Regions from separate parts of the Fundicoccus sp. Sow4_F4 genome, predicted to be linked through region 1. Evidence: riboswitches for the same ligand, from Rfam matches in the RefSeq annotation. Region 1 holds a riboswitch; the other holds the start of a gene.
The links. A riboswitch is a leader RNA that binds a small molecule or an ion and turns the genes downstream of it on or off. The one in region 1 is predicted to bind lysine.
Positions count from the first base shown of each region.

Region 1 (4,341 bases):
GTCATAACCACCCTCAGGACCATAACCTTGGAACGTTTCACTACTTGCCTGTTCATCGACTGCTTTATGGAGTGCGTCAATAACCGCGGGAACTATCGGCTGAGTCACATCTCCGATACCTAATGAAATAAGATCTGAGTTAGGATGCTGTGTCTTGTATTGCTCAACTTTCTGATTGATGGTTGAGAATAAATAGTTTGCGGGAATTTTCTGGTAATTCGTATTGGGTTTCATGATACTCCTCCTAGTGGGTGTTTGGGTAATAAGAGCCGGAAAAACGAGTGCGAGCAGGGCCTTCCATATAAACATCGCCTGATGTTGAAGTGTCCCAAGTGATAATTAAGGAACCACCAAGTAAATTGACAGTTACAGTATTGTCGGTGAAACCGTTAAGGATGCTAGCAACGGCAACTGCACAAGCGCCAGTGCCGCAAGCTAACGTTTCGCCACTGCCTCTCTCCCAAACGCGCATATTAATTTCATCTGAGCGAATTATTTCTGCGAATTCAGTATTAATTTGTTCAGGAAAACATTCATGATGTTCGAATTTAGGGCCGAGCGATTGTAGGTCGAGTTGCGAAATTTCGGGATGAAAAATGACCAAATGGGGATTGCCCATTGATACGGCGGTCACTTGGTAGGTAGTATTTTCTAAAGTGAATGGGTGTTGTAACCAATTGGCTTCTTTTGTTTGGACTGGGATGAGCGAATTCTCGAGAATCGGTTGGCCCATATTGACGCGAGCGCCTGTCACTTGTCCTGATTGATTGAAAATAAGTTCTACTTGCTTAACGCCACTGAGGGTTTCAATAGTCAGATGTTTATCGGACCAAAGGTGTTGGTCGTAAATAAATTTGGCCAAACAGCGGATACCGTTACCACACATCTTGCCTTCACTTCCGTCTAAGTTGAACATGCGCATCTTAAAGTCCGCAATGGAAGAGGGACGAAGGACGATGATGCCGTCACTGCCGATGCCGTAATGTCTTTCGCTCATTTCAACTGCTAAGTCAGCTAAATCCGATAAATTCTCTGCTAAATCGTTAATGTAAATATAGTCATTACCGAGGCCTTCCATTTTCGTGAAGGGGATGCCTTGATTGTTTATTAAATTTGTCATTGTGTCTCACTCCTTAATTAGTTTAATAAAAATAGGACCACAAACAAAAGTCTGTGGTCCTCGGAATGGAGCGAGTAACATTCTTTTGCCGGGTAATTGTTTGCACAATCAAACTTAACTGGCAGTTAAGTTGAACAGTTACTAACCTATTATGATTAGCAACCAACGATTCATCGTTTCGGCGACTTTCCCTTTCCAGACATAATCTGTACTCTTGTCAGTCGCACCTCGCACAATTCCTTTTTATTTTTAATAGCATATCATTGTATTTAATTGACGTCAACTAATTATTATCAATCTCATTAATGTTTTGTATTTTGAATTAGTAACAGGTGAAGTATTTCTCAATTTCCCAAGGTGAGACATACATGGCAAAGTCTTTGTACTCTTGGTTTTTAGCTTTGATAAAGTTGCTCGCAATGTGTGGCCCTAATGCGTCAAGCATATCTGGTGAGGCAGCAAGCTTGTCAACCGCTTCTTTTAAAGAACCGGGTAGGCTGATGATATGATGAGCTTGGCGTTCTTCGGCCGTCATGCGATAAATGTTACGGTCAACAGGTTCTGGTGTGGCTAATTTTTCTTTGATGCCAAGCAGACCAGCTTTTAAGATAACAGCCAGTGCTAAATAAGGGTTGGCAGATGGGTCGACACTTCTCAATTCTACCCGCGTGGAATTTCCTCTAGCAGCAGGAATTCGAATCAAAGGCGAGCGATTCTTTTCGCTCCACGCGACATAGACAGGTGCTTCATAACCTGGAACCAAGCGTTTGTAAGAATTAACAGTTGGGTTACAAACGGCAGTAAAATCTGTTGCATATTTCATAAGCCCGGCGATAAAGTGCATGGCTACATCTGACAATCCAGATGTTGAAGTTGGGTCGTAAAAGGCATTGCCATCTGAGGTGAAAAGTGAAAGATTGAAATGCATACCAGAACCATTGATACCAAAGAGTGGTTTGGGCATAAAGGTTGCGTGTAAATGGTGTCGACGGGCGACTGTTTTAACGATTAATTTGAAAGTTTGGATGTTATCGCAAGCTGAGATCGCATCGGCATATTTCCAATCGATTTCGTGTTGGCCGTGCGCCACCTCATGATGACTGGCTTCGATTTCGAAACCTAATGCTTCTAACTCGAGAACAATATCTCGGCGGCAATTTTCAGCCAAGTCATTCGGTGCTAAGTCAAAGTAGCCACCGTGGTCATTCAATTGCATCGTTGGGTTTTCTTGATCATCGAGTTTGAATAAGAAAAATTCTGCTTCGGGTCCTAAATAGAATTGTTTGAAGCCCATCGCAGTCATTTCTTCAAGTACACGTTTTAAGTTACTACGTGGATCTCCTGCGAAGATGTCACGTTGTGGAGTTTCTACATCGCAAATCAACCTTGCGATTCGGCTAGTTTCGTTCTCTGTAATCGCCCAATCGAAGACGAGCCAAGTGGCTAAATCAGGCACCAAGTACATATCGCTTTCTTCGATTCTGACAAAACCTTCAATGGATGATCCGTCAAACATCATGTTGTTATCTAAAGCTTTGCTTAATTGAGACAATGGAATCTCAACATTCTTAATCGTTCCAAGGATATCTGTAAACATTAATCGAATAAAACGTACATTTTTTTCATCAGCATCTGCTAGGATACTCTCTTTTGTCCACGTATTTGTCATACTATTCCCTCCGTTATTAAATATTAAATAGAAATATTTTTTTGTATTTTGTTAGATTATAGAGGGTAAATATCTCAGAAACAACTTTTTGGTCACCTGCTATGTCATAAAATATGACGCAAAAACAGCGTTTTTAACAATATTAACTAGCGAGACGATAACATTGTGATATAATATTACACAAAATAGGTCGTGATAAATTGTTGGTAATTAAATGATAAATATTGAGGTTAGTTGGATTTAATTGTGTCAATTAAATGAAAGTTTATGGAGGTGAAAATAATTTTTTGTAAGAAAAAAAGTATTTTTTGAAAAGCCAGTTGTTAATAGCAAAATAAAAGTACATAAGTTTGCAGAACATTTGTACATAACTCTGCAGGCAAAAAAGGCCTTGTTAGCTATCCCCTTATCCTCTAAAGTTACTTTTACTTGGAGGTAGAAAAGGATGCTAACAATGACCGCGATATTAATACTATTAAAAGTTTAAGAAATAATCACGATAAATCGACTAACGGTATTCCCCCAACGCTCAGTATCAATTGGCGCATAGCTAAAAAAATATGCGGATCAACCTGTATGGCCCAAATCCATCAAAAAAATAGAACGAGCTAAATCAATATAAAACTTAAAGTTGCTTATAAAATAGCCAGTAAGAAAATCTCACTGGCCGCAAAGCAGGTCGAGGTTATGCTTAAGTTTTTATTATATAAGGGATTATAGGCTTTTGTTGATTTAGCAAGGCTTGTACTACTTTCAGCTTGTTGTTTTTCTAAAGTGATAGGCGCTTGCTAGTCGATTCCCCTGGACTATCGGCTAGAAAAGCCATTAATCTGGTCGATTCCCTCGGACTCGTCCGAGTTTCTTTGATAAGACCGCGATACTTATGATTTAAGAACCAGTTGATTGATAGTGTTTTAAAGCAAAACGCCAAAAACCATAAACGGGAAATATAAATAACGTCGCGATTAAAGGTAGAAACATAAGATAGATCTGATTACTACGGTCAGTCAAATACAGTAATGGGTAATATTGAACTAAAGCCAATGGCACAATGAATGTCAGAAATGTCAGGACGATTTCTCCGTAAATTGAGAAGGGATACTGGCCAAATTCACGACCCCCATCCGTTAGAATGTTGATAAATTCTAACCCCTCTAAGGTAAAAAAGCAGAGGCTAGCATACAATAAGAACAGGCTTGCGAATACGATAGTAGCGCCGAACCACATGAAGAGTACGGTTAATATTTTGGCTGGGGTCCAGTTAATAGTGCTGTTGGTAACGGCCCAGATAAACAGTAAAACAGCTTGAATTAAACGACCGATTCGCGAAAATTCCATTCTTGAACCGAGTATTTGAATAAACAAATTCTTAGGTCTGACAAGCATGCGATCGAATTCGCCGTTGCTAATAATTTGCGCAAAACTGTCGAAGCCACGGGCGAATAGTTCAGCGGTCGCAAAGGCGAAGGAGACAATCGAAAAATTTAACAGCACTTCAGATAGGGTAAAGTCTGCCACTTTATAAAAACGGTGCATCATAAAGTAAACGCCC
Region 1 is NZ_JBQKLQ010000003.1:196,454-200,794, reverse strand. It holds gene ACTQ5J_RS06505 (LL-diaminopimelate aminotransferase) at 1-234, opposite strand, end outside; gene dapF (diaminopimelate epimerase) at 245-1,120, opposite strand; lysine riboswitch at 1,215-1,360, opposite strand; gene glnA (type I glutamate--ammonia ligase) at 1,443-2,789, opposite strand; gene ACTQ5J_RS06490 (ABC transporter permease) at 3,678-4,341, opposite strand, start outside.

Region 2 (4,341 bases), on a different contig from region 1:
GTCGTGTTTAGACGCAACGAGTATTTAACAATACAAGACGCTTCAATGGAAACGTTATGGAATATTCTAGGAGGCATTGTCTTAGCAAATGGTGTGCCTGAAATGATTCTTGCGGGGCTTTTAGTGCCGATAATCCTAACAGCTTTAAAACGGCCACAAGGCTTAAAAAAATAATCATATAAAAACGCGTGTCAGTTTTTTTAGCTGACGCGCGTTTTTGTTTATACTAAGTTGTTTTTAATGAGTGTTTCTGCAATTTGTACAGAGTTTGTTGCCGCTCCTTTGCGGATGTTATCGGCTACTACCCAAATATTAAGGCCATTTTCTAAGGAGTCATCACGGCGAATGCGACCAATAAAGACTTCGTCTTTGTCATTAGCTTCGCTTTGAAGAGGATAACGTAAGTTGGCCGTGTCATCGACAACTACCAAGCCACTGTGATTGGCGAATTCAGTTTTGACTTGCTCTAAATCAAAGGCGTTTTCGAGTTCAATATTAATGCTAACACCGTGAGAATTTTTAATTGGCACACGAACGGTTGTTGCAGTAACTCGTAAGTCGGGTAACTCTAATATTTTGCGAGTTTCTTCAATCATCTTAACTTCTTCTTTGGTATAACCGTTATCTAAAAACACATCGATTTGTGGTATAACAGAATCGTTAATTGAATAAGGAAAGTTATTCGTTGTATTGTTTTCTAAGTCTGCAATGCCTTTTTGACCAGCACCCGAAACAGCTTGATAAGTACTATATACGACACGTTTAATACCATAAGGTTTAAGTACAGCCAAGGGTACGACGGATTGAATAGTTGAACAGTTGGGGTTAGCGATAATCTTAGAGCCGCTGTTTAACGCATTTGGGTTTACCTCGGGTACCACAAGCGGCACCTTAGGATCCATACGCCAAGCTGAACTGTTATCAATAACAATGACTCCATTATCTGCAGCAAAGGGGGCATAGTGTTTAGATGCATCTCCACCAGCTGAAAAAATCGCAATATCAATCGGGGCTTTTAACGAGTCTTCTGTCAATTCTTGGATCGTCACCGGTTCACCTTTAAAATCAATGGTTTGACCAGCTGATCTTGCTGATGCAAAAAGGCTAAGATTTGCGACAGGAAAATCACGTTCTTCTAATACTTCTATCACTTTACGTCCCACAACACCGGTGGCGCCACACACCGCTAAATTATATTGTTTTTTCAATGTTGGAAACTCCTTTCAAATTCAAGTTGTTATCGTTAACCCTAAAGATTTAGAGGATAAATGTCAAGCAAATATTTCATTGTAAATTAATAAAAATAAGCATAAGCACGGAAACGTTGTGTTAGCGTTGTTTTTAAATGTGAATATTATGAGAGTTCGAAGGAAGTGCGTTGACAAACTTTTGAATGCTTGTTATGCTAGGTTCAGTTAAATATAAAAGGTTTTTGGGCGAGGCGCGATTGACAAGAGTACAGATGAATTTCTGGAAAGGGGATATCGCCGAAACGAGTAATCGTTGGGGGCTAACCATAATAGGTTGACCACTGTTGTAATTAACTGCCCAGTTAATTACGAAGAGCAAGCAAATACCGGGCAAAAGGAAAGTTAACTCCAAGAAATAAAGTGGCCTGTTAAAAGCCAAGTGTGAGTGAGACCGTCGAACCTTTTGTTCGTGGTCTCTTTTTGTATTTATAAATAAATAGAAGGGTGAGGAGTAGCGAATGCGATTAGAAAAGTACCAGAGTATTATAGGGGGGCGCTTGAAACATTCGGGCCATGATTATGTTGAGTTGGCGAACCAATATGGAACGCCATTATATATTTTTGATGAAGCAAGCTTTCGTGAGCGTATTTTGGCTTATCGAGAGGCAGTAAAATCTACTTATTTTGAAACGGATGTACTTTTTGCATCTAAGGCCTTGTTAACTAAAGCGGTTGCTCGTATTATTGCCGAATTAGATATAGGACAAGATGTCGTGAGTGCCGGTGAAATTTATACTGGAGTGCGTCATGGCGTTGATCCAAAACGTATGTATTTTCACGGTAATAATAAGCTCAATAAAGAAATTCGTTATGCGATTGATAATCGTGTGGGAACGATAGTAGTGGATAACCGAATGGAAGTTGAACGTATTAGTAAAATTGCTGCGGAGTTTGAAACTAAACAACGCGTATTACTTCGTTTGAATCCTGGTGTTGAAGCGCATACGCATGAATACATCATGACAGCAAATTTAGATTCTAAGTTTGGAGAAAGTGTCTTTGACCCTGAGATTTATAATATTATCCAGTCAATGGTTGTTTCGCCGCATTTAGAATTTGCTGGTTTCCATAGTCATATTGGCAGCCAAATTTTTGAAGCAGATTCGTTCTACAAAGCCGCCAGTGAATTATTAACTTTTTCAGCTGAGGTTCAAAAACGTTTAGGTATTTTAATTTCAGAAATTAACTTTGGTGGCGGTTTTGGTGTGTATTATACACAAGAAGATCAACCATTTGATGTGATTGATTTTCTTCCTGATTTTATGGAATATGTTCATCAAGAAGCACAAGCTTTGGCGATTGATTTAAAAAAAGTAACGATTGAACCCGGTCGTTCCTTGGTCAATGCCTCTGGTAGTACTCTTTATGAAGTGGGAGATTTGAAGCACACGGCAAGTGGTAAAGATTACGCTTTTGTCGATGGCAGTATGAATGATAATATTCGTCCAGCACTTTATCAGGCTAAATACGAGGCGCTAGCTGTTAATAAAGCGGATAAACCGCAAGAAAAAGTTTATACAATTGCGGGTAAAGCCTGTGAGAGTGGCGATAAAATTATTGAAGAGATTAAATTACCGATATTGGAAACAGGGGATTTATTATTAGTGAATGGAACTGGTGCTTATAATTATTCAATGGCAAGTAACTATAACCGAATTCCTAGGCCAGCGATGATTCACGTGAATGATGAAAAGCATTATTTGACAGTCAAACGTGAAAGTTTTGAAGAAATGTCGTTAAGAGAAATTTAAACCAATTGTCAGTAGCTTAAGTATTTAAAGGAGGAAAAATTATGTTAATTTATGAAGGGTCGGCTGTAGCGATTGTGACACCATTTGATGAGAGAACGAATGAAATTGACTGGCAAGCGTTTGAAGGTTTGCTTGATTTTCATTTAGAAAACGAGACGGATGCTCTCGTAATTACGGGAACAACTGGTGAAAGTTCAACTTTATCAGATGGTGAACAAATTGAATTGATTAAATTTGCAGTTGACCACGTCGCTGGTCGTTTACCAATTATTGCCGGAACTGGAATCAACGATACGGCGCATGCGATTATGTTGAGTCAACAAGCAGAGAGGGTTGGAGCGAATGCTTTACTAATCGTAACACCTTACTATAATAAGACATCTACACGCGGCATGTTAATTCATTTTAAAACCATTGCAGATTCAGTGAACATACCAATTATTCTTTATCACGTACCCGGACGAACTGCCGCGACTTTAACCGTTGAACAAGTGGTTGAATTATCAGCGCATCCAAACATTGTAGCGATTAAAGATGCTACAGGTGACTTAGAGTATACCAAAGCCTTAAGAGAGCAATTACCGGCTGATTTTGCGATTTACTCAGGTAATGATGATATTAACTTAGATATCCTTAAATTAGGAGGCGATGGCTTCATTTCAGTAACTGCTAACGTATTACCAAGAGAATTACACGCTCAATACCAGTTGTTTGCTGAAGGGAAAATTGAAGAGGCAGAAGCATTAACGGAAAAATTAGCTGGTATCAATCAGGCTCTCTTTATTGAGAGTAATCCAATTCCAGTTAAATACGTTGTCCATAAGCTAGGGTACTTACAGAATAGTTACCGATTACCTCTTGTTGAGCCAAGTGATGAAACCAAAGCTACCCTTTCTCAATATGACGAGTTAGTGGCTAGCTACCGTAAAAACTAAGCAAATACATTTGGAGGGTTTAAAATGAATATATTATTAGTAGGCGCGAGTGGGGCGATGGGACAAGCTGTCATCCAGTACGTCGCTCATACGAGTGATCAGGTGACCGTTGTCTTGCAAGATAAGCCTAATGATCAAGCAGATTATCAAGTGTTTACTTCCTTTGAAGCGATGGGAGCATACCTCACTGAAAATCGCAGTCTAGTAGATGTCATGATTGATTTTTCGACACCTAAGATTACGGATCAAGTAGTAGCTTTTGCCAAGGAACATCGATTACCTCTGATGTTGGCAACGACGGGTCAAACAGAAGAACAAGAAGCTTTAATTAAAGCAGCAAGCCAGCAAGTAGCCATTGTGGATACGCACAATACAAGTATTGGTGTCAATGTCATGGAAGCACTG
Region 2 is NZ_JBQKLQ010000001.1:316,467-320,807, forward strand. It holds gene ACTQ5J_RS01495 (ECF transporter S component) at 1-174, shown strand, start outside; gene ACTQ5J_RS01500 (aspartate-semialdehyde dehydrogenase) at 222-1,208, opposite strand; lysine riboswitch at 1,429-1,577, shown strand; gene lysA (diaminopimelate decarboxylase) at 1,709-3,001, shown strand; gene dapA (4-hydroxy-tetrahydrodipicolinate synthase) at 3,043-3,936, shown strand; gene dapB (4-hydroxy-tetrahydrodipicolinate reductase) at 3,961-4,341, shown strand, end outside.
Region 2: linked by a shared signal. The riboswitch ahead of lysA (diaminopimelate decarboxylase) and the one ahead of dapF (diaminopimelate epimerase) in region 1 are both predicted to bind lysine.